Regions from separate parts of the Pseudoalteromonas sp. GCY genome, predicted to be linked through region 1. Evidence: predicted binding sites of a transcription regulator. Region 1 holds the regulator's gene; the other holds the start of a gene.
The links. Region 1 encodes ArgR, which controls arginine synthesis, uptake and breakdown. Its sites were predicted from a motif close to ANTGAATANNTATTCANT; they were not measured.
Positions count from the first base shown of each region.

Region 1 (7,509 bases):
TCAAAACGATGGCGAACTAGATACATCCCTTTTAATTCAATCGCTTTGGGACAAAAAACACCAGGTTTTCTTACCCGTAATCCACCCCTTCAATCCTGCAAATTTACTCTTCCAGAAGTATGAAAAAAACTCACCCATGAAGGCAAATCGCTATGCTATCTTGGAACCTAAGTTAGATTGTTCAGCTGTGGCACCGCTTGCATCATTGGATTTACTGTTGATGCCTCTGGTTGCTTTTGATGAGCAAGGTAATCGCCTCGGTATGGGCGGTGGGTACTACGATAGAACATTAGCGTTACACTACGCTGAGCAGCGAGCTAAACCAGCACTTGTTGGCCTTGCTCATGATTGCCAGCAAGTTCCAAGCTTACCAACAGCAGCTTGGGATGTACCGCTCCCAACTATCCTCACTCCAACCCAACTATACACTTGGCCAAAAAATAATTGAGCAGGCAAACAGTTAAGCGCATTTTGAGGCGCTTTTGACCATGACGCTGACACTTTGATTGAGTTATACTCCATACAACTTCAATGACAACTAAGTGTAGCGTTATGACTCAAGATGAAATGAAAAAAGCCGCAGCATGGGCAGCTTTGAACTATGTAGAAGAAAACACCATTGTTGGGGTTGGTACAGGCTCAACGGTAAACCACTTTATTGATGCGCTTGGCAGTATCAAGGATCAAATCAAAGGGGCAGTATCAAGCTCTGAAGCTTCAACAGAGAAGCTAAAAGCACTTGGTATTGAAGTTTTCGAGTTAAACGATGTGTCAGAGCTTGCGGTATATGTTGATGGTGCAGATGAAATCAACAGCACCAACGAAATGATAAAAGGCGGTGGCGCAGCACTGACGCGCGAGAAAATCGTTGCAGCCGTCGCCAAGAAATTTGTTTGTATTGTTGATAATACTAAGCATGTTGAGACTCTAGGTGCATTTCCACTACCTGTTGAAGTGATCCCAATGGCGCGTAGCTACGTGGCTAGAGAGTTACTAAAACTAGGTGGCGATCCGGTATACCGCCAAGGCGTCATCACTGATAACGGCAATGTCATTCTTGATGTGCATGGCCTAAAAATTAGCGCAGCTAAAGCGCTTGAAGAAAAAATTAACCAGATTGTTGGCGTCGTGACTAATGGCTTATTTGCCGCGCGTGGCGCTGACGTTGTAATAACAGGCACTCCAGAAGGGCCTAAAATCAACTAGTGAGATTACAGATGAGCAAGGTTTCGTTATCAAAGGATAAAATTCGAATTTTGTTGTTAGAAGGCGTACATCAAAGCGCCGTTGAGACGTTAAAGCGCAACGGTTATAGCAACATAGACTACGTTAAAACATCCTTACCGGAGCCTGAGCTGATCGAGCGGCTCAAGGACGCTCACTTTGTCGGGATCCGCTCGCGTACTCACCTTACAGAAGCAGTATTAGAACAGGCTGAAAAGCTGGTCGCTATTGGCTGTTTCTGCATCGGCACCAACCAAGTGGATTTGGATGCCGCTAAAAAACGCGGTATCGCCGTATTCAACGCGCCATTTTCTAACACCCGCTCTGTGGCTGAACTCGTACTAGGTGAAATTCTCTTGTTACTGCGCCGTGTTCCTGAGCGTAACGCAAAGGCGCATCGCGGTGAGTGGGATAAATCTGCCGACGGTTCATACGAAGCCCGTGGTAAAACGCTGGGTATTATTGGTTATGGTCACATTGGCACCCAGCTTGGCATTATGGCTGAGAATATCGGTATGAACGTCGAGTTTTATGACATCGAAGATAAGCTCACGCTCGGCAACGCAACGCAGTTACACACGCTTACGCAATTGCTACAAAGAGCGGACGTGGTCAGTTTGCATGTGCCAGAGACATCACAGACCAAAAACCTTATCGGCATGGCTGAAATTGAAGTGATGAAGCAAGGCGCAATTCTAATTAACGCATCACGCGGAACGGTTGTTGATATCGACGCCTTAGCTGAAGCATTAGCGGCTAAGAAACTTTCCGGCGCTGCTATCGATGTATTCCCCGTTGAGCCAAAATCTAATCATGAAGAATTTGTCTCACCACTACGCGAGTTTGACAATGTACTGCTAACCCCACACGTTGGTGGCTCTACGCAAGAAGCACAAGAAAACATCGGTGTGGAAGTCGCGGGCAAGTTGGCGAAGTATTCAGATAATGGTTCAACAGTCACAGCAGTTAACTTCCCGGAAGTTTCTCTACCTGAATTATCAAACCGAAGTCGTTTATTACACGTACACGTAAACCGCCCAGGCGTACTAACGCAAATCAACCAAGCGTTCGCTCAGCACGGTATCAATATTGCGGCGCAATACCTACAAACGGATGAATCTATTGGTTACGTAGTTATCGACGTCGATAGCGACCACTCTGAAGTGGCGTTGAAAGAGTTAAGTGCGGTTGAAGGAACTATCAGAGCACGTATTCTTCACTAAGAAGAATCATTTGAGGTCTTATACCTCAGGCATAAAAAACCAGTCACTGTGAAGCGACTGGTTTTTTGTATCAATCCGGCTTACGCCATGAAATCAACACCTTCTTTGATGTCTTTTTCAAGTGTCGCTAGCATGTCGTCTTTTGCTTTTTGCTCAAACGCGCTTAGCTCACCGTAAGGAAGTAACTTCTCTACACCATTTTGACCAAGGATAACTGGCTGTGCAAAGAATGTTGCATCGCCTGTGTTACCTTCAACGTATGCGTACTCAAGTACTTCTTCACCTTGTAGACCTTTCACTAGTGAGAAGCAGAAACGTGCTGCTGCTGCACCCATTGAAAGTGTAGCTGAACCGCCACCCGCTTTAGCTTCAACCACTTCAGTACCCGCGTTTTGGATACGAGTCGTTAGTGCAGCAACTTCTTCGTCAGTGAACTCAACACCTTCAACTTGAGAAAGCAGAGGTAGAATTGTAGTACCTGAGTGACCACCAATTACTGGGATCTTAACTTCAGCAACATCTAGGCCTTTAAGCTCTGCGATGAAGGTTTCAGCGCGGATAACGTCAAGCGTTGTTACACCGAATACGCGAGCTGGATCATAAGTACCTGCTTTTTTGAACACTTCGGCAACGATTGGTACCGTGCCATTTACTGGGTTTGTGATGATACCAACAAGTGCTTTAGGGCAGCTTCTAACGATACCTTCAGCAAGTGTCTTGATGATACCTGCGTTAACGTTGAATAGGTCAGCGCGGTCCATACCAGGCTTACGAGGCATACCAGCAGGGATAAGCACTACGTCAGCACCAGCAAGAGCTGGGTCTAGGTCGTCTTTACCATAACCCGCTACTTTTACCGCAGTTGGGATGTGAGATAAGTCAACTGCAACACCAGGTACAACAGGTGCAACGTCATAAAGCGCTAACTCAGAGCCAGCTGGAAGACCATTTTTAAGCAATAAAGATAGAGCTTGACCGATACCGCCAGCGGCACCTAATACAGCAACTTTCATTTGGATTCTCCATAATTTGAAGGTGAAATTGAGTGTGCAGTAAAGATAATGAAAAGCGCTGTTAAACACAAATTAATCACGGTTATTTTCGAGATTTTTTGACTAATGTCTTAAATAAAAGTGTAAAGATCGCGACACTTTGTACACTTATGCTTTACGACTGCCATTTTGATCGCGCAAATTTGGGAATCTCGGCGGTTTTGTGTAGAATTTAAAGATTAGCCGTAAAAGAAGACAGACTATGCAGCCGCAAGAAAAACAAGAAGCACTGATCAAAGCATTTAAAGCCATTTTAAAAGAAGAAAACTTTGGCTCTCAAGGTGAAATTGTTGATGCTCTAAAACAACAAGGGTTTGACAACGTCAGTCAGAGCAAAGTGTCGCGCATGCTGAGCAAGTTTGGTGCTGTGCGTACACGTAATGCTAAGCAAGAAATGGTTTACTGCTTACCCGCTGAAATGAGCGTTCCAACAGCAAAAAGCCCTTTGCGTCAGTTAGTCGTTGATATTATGCACAACGAAATGATGATTATTATTCGAACCAGTCCTGGTGCTGCACAATTAATTGCGAGGCTACTTGACTCATTAGGCACCGCAGACGGCGTATTAGGTACCATTGCTGGCGATGACACGATTTTTATTGCGCCTGCCAAAGTATCTGAAATCGACGTTACTTTAGATAAAGTAAAAACCCTGTTCGATAACGTTTAGTCTATTATTTTATTAGTGCTAACTCACAAGTTAGCACTTACTTAGCACTTACCTTGATACTTTCCCCCAACAAGCACGCTTTCCACTATCACGATAAACAGAATAAATTGCTTATCTTTACAGCAAAAAAACGTTTGACATAATATGTCTAATTGTGGCAACTTTAGAAACACATGTGAGGCTTTCTCACTACGCATGGATGGTTTTTAAGCTGATTGACTAGCTTCTCGGATTTGTTTCCTACAGTGTCTCCGTCTTACCGGACACGAACGCTATTCGCTTCACTCAATCATCTCACATTCTATGATGCGGAACTCACCGCTTGATAAACACAAAGACACCTTATGGCGCTGAGTGGACAATTCACTTACTTAACCGCTTAAAAGGAAATACAAGGAACTAAGGAACAGCAATGGAATTTTTAAATACTGCATTTACGTTTCCCACTGTTATTTTTTCAACACTATTACTCATAGTGTTGTTGTTCTGGTTAATTGCTTTACTCGGTTTTACTGATATCGATATCTTAGAAGGCGATATTGATATTGAAGCCGAAGGCGCAAGCTCTGGTTCTTTTTGGGAGGTCGCTTTTGGTGGCGTCCCAGTGAGTATTTCACTGAGTTTAATCATCGCGCTGGGTTGGATTATCAGTATTTATGTGCAACAGTTTTTTGCTTATCTATTGGGCAATGGCATTTTTTACTACCTGATGGGCACGGTATTTATGCTTGCCAGCCTCATTGTTGCATTACCACTAACCGCTGTAATTGTAAGGCCATTACGACGCTTTTTCGAAAGCCAAGAAACCACTTCTAAGCAAGCGCTGGTTGGGCTCGAATGCGTTATTGCAACATCAAAAGTTAGCAACACTTTCGGTCAAGCCAGAGTATATATTCAAGGAACGGAGCAACTCATCGAAGTGCGCTCGGATGAAGATAACACTTTCACACTAGGAGACTGTGCCTTACTTATCGAACATGACACCCTTACACATAGCTACACGATTGTGGCTAAACCTTGGTAATAGTACGGAAAATAACGGAATTTAGGAACGAGTTGGCATAGCTAATACCAACTCAAACAACATAGCGCAACGCAGGAAAAAACATGGAATTTCTAAACAACCTCGGACCGGTGCTCGCAATCGTGGGCATATCCATCGTCATTATTTTTGCCATTCTACTTCTGATTGGAAAGTTCTACCGCAAGGTTGAACAAGGTCAGGCATTGATCATCAACAAGATGAAAAACGAGCCGGATGTCACGACAACGGGCGGCATTGTGCTACCTGTGATCCATAAAATGGAAGTCATGGATATTTCAACTAACCGCATGGTACTAGAGCGTCGTGAAAACAGCGGCCTGATCTGTAAAGATAATATCCGTGCTGACATCGCCATTACTTTTTACATTCGCGTAAACGAAAACAAAGAAGATATCCTACGCGTTGCGAAACAAGTTGGCTGTGCCCGCGCATCTGCACCAGAAACCTTACAAGCATTATTTGAGGCAAAATTCTCCGAAGCCTTGAAAACCGTTGGTAAGCGCATGAATTTTGAGGAGCTATTTACACATCGTAATGAGTTCCGAGATTCTATTAAAGAAGTGATTGGACAAGATTTATCTGGCTATACGTTAGAAGATGTAGCAATTGATTATCTTGAACAAACCTCGATCGACAAGTTAGATCCAAATAACATTCTTGACGCTGAAGGTATTCGCCGTATTACCGAAAAAACCTCACGCCAAAACGTAGAAACTAACCAGCTTAAATGTGATGAAAAAGCGCAAATCGACAACCAAAACCAAGCTGCCTTTGAAAAAGCCGCAGAAGTCGAGCGCCAACGTGAAGATGCCAGCGCGAGACAACGCCGTGAAATCGAGTCGGTGCGCGCTCGCGAAGCCGCTGAAGCTGAACGTGTTAAGCATGAAGAGCGCTTAAAGGCCGAAGAAGCACGCCTCAAAGCGGACGAAGCAATTGCAATTGCAGAACACAACAAACAACGCGAAATCGATGTTGCAGAGCAAAATCGCCTTCGCTTACTCGGCATAGAAGAAGAAAAAGTCACGCGTTCTCGCCAGATTGAAATTATCGAACGTGAGCGTGAAACCGAAATACTACGTATTCAAAAGGCCAAAGCGCTAGAAGTTGAACGTAAAGAGATTGCCGATGTTCAGCGTGAACGGGTTGCCGTTGAGAAAACCGTTGCCGAGGAACAAGAGCGCATCAAAGACGTGCAATGTATTGCTGAAGCCGAGCGTGAGAAGCAAGCGAAAATTATTCTTGCTCAAGCAGAGGCCGAAGAAGCGTTGGTTAAAGATATTGAAGCGGCTAAAGCTAAAGAGCAAGCTGCCGAATTTAAAGCCCGTGAAATGGAAAAAATGGCTGCGGCGGAGCTGCGTATTGCGAACCAAACCGCTGAGTCGAAGAAAATTCTTGCCGAAGCTGCTCAGGTTGAAGCGGCAGCGCCTGGTCTTGCAGAAGCCGATATCATTAAGGCTAAAGCCGCTGCAAGTGCGATACAGGGTGAAACAGACGCCAAAGTGCTACAGCAAAAACTAGAAGCCGAAGCACAAGGTAAACGTGATATTGGCCGCGCCGAAGCCGAAGTACAAGCAGCAATGGCAGAGGCAACCAAGAAGCAAAGTGAAGCCGAAGCGCAAGGCAAACGTGAAATTGGTTTGGCAGAAGCTGAGGTTCAATCAGCAATGGCTGAGGCAATTGAAAAACAAGGAGAAGCAGAAGCTATCAACCTTGAACGTAAGATGTCAGCAGAAGCCAAAGGTCTTACAGAGAAGCTGGAAGCACTTAATAAGATGGATAAAGACGCCCGTGAATACGAAAGCTTCACGCTACAGTTAAACCAACAGAAAGAGCTGACGCTTGCGAGTATCGAGGCGAACAAACAAGTTTCTGCAAGTCAGGCTGAAGTATTAGGTAAAGCATTGAGCGGTGCTGATATCAACTTTATGGGCGGCGACGGCCAGTTCTTTAACCAGTTTATGAATGCCATCACAGTAGGCAAGTCAATTGACGGCTTAGTAGGCGAAAGTAAGACGGTACAAACCGTATTTAAAGATCACCTAAACGGTGAACGTAATTTGATGGACGACCTAAAAGGGGTATTGGCTGGTGCCAATGCGTCGTCGGAAACGCTAAAAAACATCAACATGAGTAAGTTCTTCCAACAGCTAAGCAATAGCTCAGATGCGGACAAACAGCAGCTACTCAGGTTACTTGGCGGCTCGTTAAATGGCAGTAAACAAAGCGAACCACTAGAGTAATTAACCCTGAGGAGTCAATCTGCTTGACTCCTCTCCCCCATTTGCGACAGCGCAC
Region 1 covers NZ_CP068023.1:3,186,468-3,193,976, forward strand. The annotation lists gene JJQ94_RS19670 (5-formyltetrahydrofolate cyclo-ligase) at 1-448, shown strand, start outside; gene rpiA (ribose-5-phosphate isomerase RpiA) at 553-1,206, shown strand; gene serA (phosphoglycerate dehydrogenase) at 1,218-2,447, shown strand; gene mdh (malate dehydrogenase) at 2,528-3,460, opposite strand; gene argR (transcriptional regulator ArgR) at 3,702-4,169, shown strand; gene JJQ94_RS19695 (OB-fold-containig protein) at 4,582-5,193, shown strand; gene JJQ94_RS19700 (SPFH domain-containing protein) at 5,277-7,454, shown strand.

Region 2 (7,509 bases), 1.4 Mb from region 1:
CTAGACACAAAAAAGCAGCCGAAGCTGCTTTTCTTATCAATTTTTATTGAGTAAACCTCAATATTGGCATTTTAATCCAAAGATAAACCTGGGCTCAAGCTAGAAGGTAAAGTTACCTTTTCTAGTTCCACAGAAGCCACTGGGTATGCACAGTAATCTGCCGCGTAGTATGCACTTGCACGATGGTTACCTGATGCACCGATACCACCAAACGGAGCGGCACTTGAAGCGCCAGTGATTGGGCGGTTCCAGTTTACGATACCTGCGCGAATACGACGTAAGAAACGGTCGTAGTCAGCTTCGTTGTCGCCAAGCAGACCTGCAGATAAGCCAAAGCTTGTCTCGTTCGCTTTTTCGATAGCCGCGTCAAAGTCTGTGTAGCGGAATATTTTTAACAGCGGACCGAAGTGCTCTTCATCAGGGAAGTCTGCAATGTTAGTACATTCGATGATCCCTGGTGTCACAAAGCCTGTACCTTCTGTGTGCGTCAGCTCGATAAGCGACTCACCACCGAGCTCAACAAGCTGTTGCTGTGCTTTTACCATGCCAGCGGCGGCAGCATTTGAGATCATTGAGCCCATGAATGGTTGATCTGCATCGTCAAAGTTACCCACTTTAATCGCTTTAGTTGCTTTGATCAGTTGCTCAAGGATTGTGTCACCTTGTTCACCTGCAGGAAGGAATAGTTTACGAGCACAAGTACAACGCTGACCGCTTGAGATAAACGCAGATTGAATAATGTCGTGTACTGCCGCTTTTGTATCCGCTACGTCTTTTACGATGAGTGGGTTATTACCACCCATTTCAAGCGCTAGGATCTTACCCGGTTGACCTGCATATTGCTCATGTAGCAAGTGACCCGTACGAGAAGAGCCAGTAAAGAATAAGCCGTCAATACCTGCGTGTGACGCAAGTGCTTTACCTGTTTCAACTTCACCCTGAACTAGGTTAATTACACCAGCAGGAAGACCCGCTTGTTGCCAGTATTTAAGCGTTAGCTCAGCAACATATGGCGTTAGTTCAGATGGCTTAAAGATAACCGTGTTACCGGCAAGTAGCGCAGGTACGATGTGGCCATTAGGTAAGTGACCTGGGAAGTTATATGGGCCAAATACAGCAACTACACCGTGCGCCTTGTGACGGATCACGGCACGGCCAACTGGCATTGGATTTTCAACAACACCTGTGCGCTCTTGATAGGCTTTCTCAGAAATCGCGATTTTACCTACCATAGCACCCGCTTCTGTACGAGTTTCCCAAAGTGGCTTACCCGTTTCTTTAGCAATTGCAATAGCAAGCTCTTCGCTATTTTCTTTTAGTACTTCAGCGAAACGCTTAACAATTTCTAGGCGCGCTTCAAAGCTCATGTCACTCCATGAATAGAAAGCTTCACGAGCAGCTGTTACTGCGCCATCAACTTGCTCAGCAGTAGCTGCGTTTGCGCTCCAAATAACGTCGTTGTTTGCTGGGTTTACAGAGCTAAAGCTTGCGCCTTGTCCTGCAATCCACTCACCATTTATTAGTTGTGCTGCATGTGTTGTCATAATCTGTTCCCAATCTTAAATCTTTACTAGGCTTACTTGATCGCCTTCTTCAACTTTTAGCGCCGCGGCAACATGTGGAGCAAGCGTTACTTCATTGCTATCACTCAGGGCTAACTCGATCACCGCCGCGCGATAATCAACAAGTTTACCATTTGCGACCATAACAGGGAATCCACCGTTGCTTTCGCCTATTTTTACAGTACGAGTTTCACTATTGCGAACCGTGCGGATATTCCCCACTTTTGCTTCTACCGTTGGACCCGCGTCGAAGATATCAACATAACCATTAAATGTGAAACCTTCGCTTTTTAGTAGCTCAATAGCAGGACGCGTATTGTCGTGAACTTCACCAATCACCGCTTGTGCTTCTTTACTAAGCAGGTTTACGTAGATTGGGTACTTAGGCATTAATTCAGCAATAAAGACCTTTTGGCCGATCCCCGTTAAATAATCCGCTGTCGGGAAATCCATCGAGAAGAAGTGCTCTTCAAGCCATTGCCAGAACGGACTTTCCCCTTGTTCGTTAGAAACACCGCGCATTTCCGCGATAACGGTTTCAGCAAAACGATCACGATGTTGATTGATAAACATAAAGCGAGAGCGCGACAGCAATTTGCCGTTTGCGCCTTTGCGATAGCCATCTTTTAAAAACAGGGTGCATAATTCCGTCGCGCCAGTATAGTCATTACATAGCGTTAAAATATCCACTGCTTTATAAACATCGAGTGTGCGTGAAGAGTGGATCACTTTGCTTAGGTGATAATGATAAAACGCATCATCTAAACCAACCGCAGCTTCGATACCGCTGGTACCAACCACCTCGCCTGTTTCAGTATCTTCTAATACAAATAAATAGCCTTCATCAAAAGGCTTGTCTGCTTGCTTGCCAAAGGAAGCAACTGAGCGTGCAATCTTCTTCTGTAATAGCTCTTCGTTTACAGGCAAAGAGGTAAAACCGTGACCTGATTCGTGAGCAATGTTTAAAAGCGCTGGATAATCGCTTTCTTGGATTGGGCGAAGGATCATCATGAGCCCGCTTACTCCTCAAAAATGTGGATAACAACAAGGCCACCAAAAGGTGACCTTGCAACCAGTATTAAGCGTTGTTAGCAACTACCGCAGCAACGGCTTTTTCAAAACGTGCCATCCCTTCGCGAATGTCAGCTTCTGGAATAACAAGAGATGGAGTGAAGCGTACTACGTTTGCACCTGCAACAAGTGACATCACGCCTTGCTTGATCCCTTCAACCAAGAATTCTTTTGCTTTGCCTTCGTACTTTTCAGTGACTACACCACCAAGTAATAGACCTTTACCACGTACTTCTTTGAATACATTGTACTTTTCGTTGATGTCGTTTAGTAGATCACGGAACAGCTGCTCTTTTGCTTTTACGCCATCAAGTACTGCTGTTGTGTTTACTGTGTCAAATGCCGCTTCTGCAACCGCACAGGCCAGCGGGTTACCGCCGTATGTAGAACCGTGAGTGCCTACTTTTAGGTGCGCAGCAATCTCAGTCGTTGTGATCATCGCGCCGATAGGGAAACCACCGCCAAGTGCTTTAGCCGTTGTTAAAATATCAGGGGTTACGTTTAAACCTTGGTATGCATACAGATCACCAGTACGGCCAACACCTGTTTGCACTTCATCAAAAATAAGTAGCGCGTTGTGCTTGTCACACAGCTCGCGAACACCTTTTACAAACTCAGCCGTTGGTGAAATGATGCCACCTTCGCCTTGTAGCGGCTCCATCATCACAGCACAAGTGTTGTCTGAGATAAGCGCTTCAAATGCCGCTAAATCGTTATAGTCTGTGTGAACAATGTCGCCCGGCTTTGGACCAAAGCCATCAGAGTATGCAGCTTGACCACCTACGGTCACAGTGAAGAAAGTACGGCCGTGAAAACCTTTGTTGAAAGAGATGATTTGCGACTTTTCAGCACCAAACTTATCTAGTGCCCAACGGCGTGCTAACTTAAGCGCCGCTTCGTTCGCTTCTGCACCTGAGTTTGCAAAGTAGACTTTCTCTGCAAACGTGGCATCGGTTAGCTTTTTCGCTAAACGTAGTGCAGGCTCATTGGTCATCACGTTAGACAGATGCCAAATTTTCTCGCCTTGCTCTTTAAGCGCGCCCACCAAAGCTGGGTGACAATGACCTAGACAGTTAACTGCGATACCACCAGCAAAGTCGATGTACTCACGACCTTCCTGATCCCATACTCGAGAACCTTCACCTTTCACTGGAATTACCGCTGAAGGTGCGTAGTTAGGTACCATTACGTCGTCAAACAATTCACGATTGATAGTCATTTTATTTCCTCATATTTGGTGAGTGAAAGTGCAAACAAGGAGTCATTTCCTTTTGGAGGTCGGCGCGTTGCCGCCACTTGATAGGATATTTATTCACACCAATTCGGTGCTATGTATTTTGACCCGCCCCTTGATGGCACAAAATTCATACGCTCATTATTCCAGAAAAAGCGCCATTTGTCTCACTTATACCACGTTCTCAGCCCTTAGTATTCAAGGGTTTAACATATATTCTCAACTCAAGTGAATAACTATCTAGGGCAGATATTTAGGGCAAAGCAAGCGCCGTGCAGCCTTGCACAGATCATTTAAGATTAGGTTTTGAATGAATAGTCGCAAAAAAAATTTCAATTTTTTTTACAAAATCGTCAACTGCAGGTTATGGAACGCACATTTTGCTAATTGCTGACGCATTTCCTCGGTAAGTTCTAAATGATTGAGCAAAGTCTCAGCTTCGTCGTCTTCAATCAACTGACTATCTTTTAAAACAAGTAGTTGTGCGTAACCATAGGCTTTTTGCATCACTTGCGTCAGTGGTAATGGGTCGGCAATGTTTTTATGCGCATTTGGTAGATAAGTTTGCGCATACTCTTCCATGACGGCATTAAAGGGCAAATAACGTAGCTCCATTTTTTCAATTAGCTTACGTGAAATCTCTGCCGAATGTTCTATCAATAAGTTACGTAAAAATAACGGATCAGGAGATAACTCCATTAATGCGGTGTGTAGGTCTTTTTGCTTTTTGTCTCGTGCTATTTGCACCTTGGCTTGCCACACCTTTTCGAAGGTGCGTAAATAAAGACGGATCAAGGCCACTTTCCCAAGTTCTAGTAACATGCCCAAGGTAAATGCATGCTGTTCTTTTACCCCAAAAAATGGTGCCAGCTCTTTTGCCGCAATAGCCGTACTCATACTCAGCTCGCGTAATTTACGTTTCATCAGAGTAAACGGCTCTGTTGCATGCGGCATCCAATGTCTCACTGCCATTGTCGGGATCACCATTTGCAAGTTCTCAAGGCCTAAGTACCTCAATGCTAATGCCGGCGTGTCGACCTTAATGGACGTACCTTTACTGTTTTTTTTGCGATACTGTGGCAAGTTGACTAGCGAAACCAGCTCACGACCCAACCAACTTAAATCATTGACCAAAGGCTCTAAACGCCCAACCGAAGCTGAGCGCACCGCAAGAATGTCTAAGATAGCAGGAACAGAGTCTTGAACACCAATGACTTCATGATAGATATTATCAAGGTCATGCAGTTGCTTTGTAATAGCTTCTTCGATAACCGAATGTAGATGCTTACTCGCTTTGGCAATATATTTGTGATGACTTGTGCTGCTTTCTTGGCGTTTTGCAGCCGCAGCAATTTCCACCTCTAGCATAGTGCGCTGTGCGATATTCTCACCGTAGCTAATATCAAATGTATGAATATAGCCTATTTGCTTCTGCGCAAAGTTGAGGCTGATAAGAAGGTCATGGGCACGTTCGGACAGCGCTTGTGCCATTCTAATTTGCTTATTTTCTTGCGTCATGCATGCTACTTATCTAAAAGAAAAACACTGAGTTAAGCACTCACAGAATCGTCTTACTGATTAACATTATACCAGTAAAAGCAATATTATGATTTGATATTGCGCACAATAGAATCAAAAAGTTATGTATCAAAAACTAGACCCTAGTCTAACCAACAAAAGCGCGGCAAATATGGATATATAACACCTAGGCGAAACTCTGTTGGTTTTGTTTAAACTTTAGAAGCGTTTTATAAAGTTATCAAGTAATGCTAAGCCGTGTTCCGTGAGGATAGCTTCTGGGTGAAATTGCACTCCTTCTAGTGCTCTATCGGCAGCTAAGAGTCCCATAATTTCATCACGTTCACCCTCTTGCGTCTGTGTCCAAGCCGTTACGGCTAGAGATTTTGGTAAGCTACTTTGCTCAACAACCAAAGAGTGGTAGCGGCATACTTCGTATGGTGATGGCAGATCTTGAAATACACCCATATTGTTATGGTGCACTTGAGACGTTTTACCATGCATCACTTGTTTTGCTCGAATGATTTTACCACCTAAAGCTTGTGCAATAGTTTGATGACCAAGGCAAATGCCAAGAATAGGGATTTGCCCCTGTAAGCGTTTTACGACTTCAAGCGAAATCCCTGCTTCATCAGGACTACAAGGGCCAGGAGATAGCACAACATATTTGGGATTAAGCGGCTTGATTTGTGAGGCGCTGATTTCATTATTTCGCTTTACCAGCACGTCCACGTCTAAGCGCTGAAAATACTGCACTAGGTTGTAGGTAAAGGAATCATAGTTATCAATCATCAACAGCATGTAGGTACCACTAAAAGAACCAAGCAGCCTATTCGCCACTAAGGTAAAGATCTTCGTTATGAATCTATTTTATCACGAACTCAACAGGAGGGTTTTCTTATATCTAGTATCTGCTTTAAACCAAGAGGCGATAGGCCCTTGTAATACAAAAAGACACCATAAATGGTGTCTTTCTTTGTTTTTTATTAACCGCGAGGAATAAAACCGACGGCGTCATACACAGCTTTAAGCGTTTTCTCAGCACGAATACTTGCTTTTTCCGCACCTTTTTTCATGATTTCGTCCAGCAAAGTTTGATCTTCACGGATTTCTTTAAAGCGCGCTTGAATAGGCTCAAGCATATTCACTACCGCATCGGCAGTGTCTTTCTTCAAGTGACCGTACATTTTGTCTTCGTACTCTGGCACTAACTCTTCAATTGAGCGTTTAGTTGCAACACTGAGTAGAGTCAGTAAGTTGGATACACCAGGCTTTTCAACACGATCAAAGTAAATACGTGCTTGCTCATCTGAATCCGTTACCGCTTTTTTAAGCTTTTTCTCTATCTTCTTCGGTTCATCCAACAGCATCACAAAACCATTTGGGTTTTCGTCTGATTTTGACATCTTCTTGCTCGGGTCTTGCAAGCTCATAACACGAGCACCAAACTCTGGAATATAAGGTTCTGGGATCTTAAAGACATCGCCGTACAGGTTGTTAAAGCGCGTTGCAATATCACGGGTCAACTCAAGGTGTTGCTTTTGGTCTTCACCAACAGGTACTTGATCCGCTTGATACAATAAAATATCCGCCGCTTGCAATACTGGATACGCGAATAAACCAACGTTTACGTTATTTGCGTGCTTTGCTGACTTATCTTTAAACTGCGTCATGCGGTTTAACTCACCCATTTGTGCATAACAGTTTAGCACCCAACCTAGCTGTGCATGCTCAGGAACCTGTGATTGCACAAATAGTGATGATTTATCTGGATCGATGCCGCAAGCAGTATACAGTGCTACGCCGTCTAATACGCGATCGCGTAATTGCTGTGGCTCTTGGCGAACCGTAATGGCATGCAAGTCAACCAACATAAAGTAACAATCATGATCGTTTTGTAGTTTAAGCCACTGGTTAATGGCACCTACGTAATTGCCTATTGTCATACCACCGGTTGGCTGAATACCACTTAATACTACAGGTTTACTCATGTCGTTCCTTTATTTCTTCATTGAATTAACGTTGATTGATAATGGGAATAATATCTAAGAATCCATCACAAAGGTACTGTGGATTGAACTCTTTCAAATCGAATCCCTGATTATACCCATAATTTAGCGCGAT
Region 2 covers NZ_CP068023.1:430,789-438,297, reverse strand. The annotation lists gene astD (succinylglutamate-semialdehyde dehydrogenase) at 72-1,544, opposite strand; gene astA (arginine N-succinyltransferase) at 1,560-2,573, opposite strand; gene JJQ94_RS07135 (aspartate aminotransferase family protein) at 2,641-3,852, opposite strand; gene JJQ94_RS07130 (HDOD domain-containing protein) at 4,210-5,385, opposite strand; gene JJQ94_RS07125 (anthranilate synthase component II) at 5,605-6,186, opposite strand; gene trpS (tryptophan--tRNA ligase) at 6,372-7,376, opposite strand; gene JJQ94_RS07115 (HAD-IA family hydrolase) at 7,402-7,509, opposite strand, start outside.
Region 2: a site for ArgR is predicted at 3,933-3,950, ahead of JJQ94_RS07135 (aspartate aminotransferase family protein). Genes of this name have one in related genera too.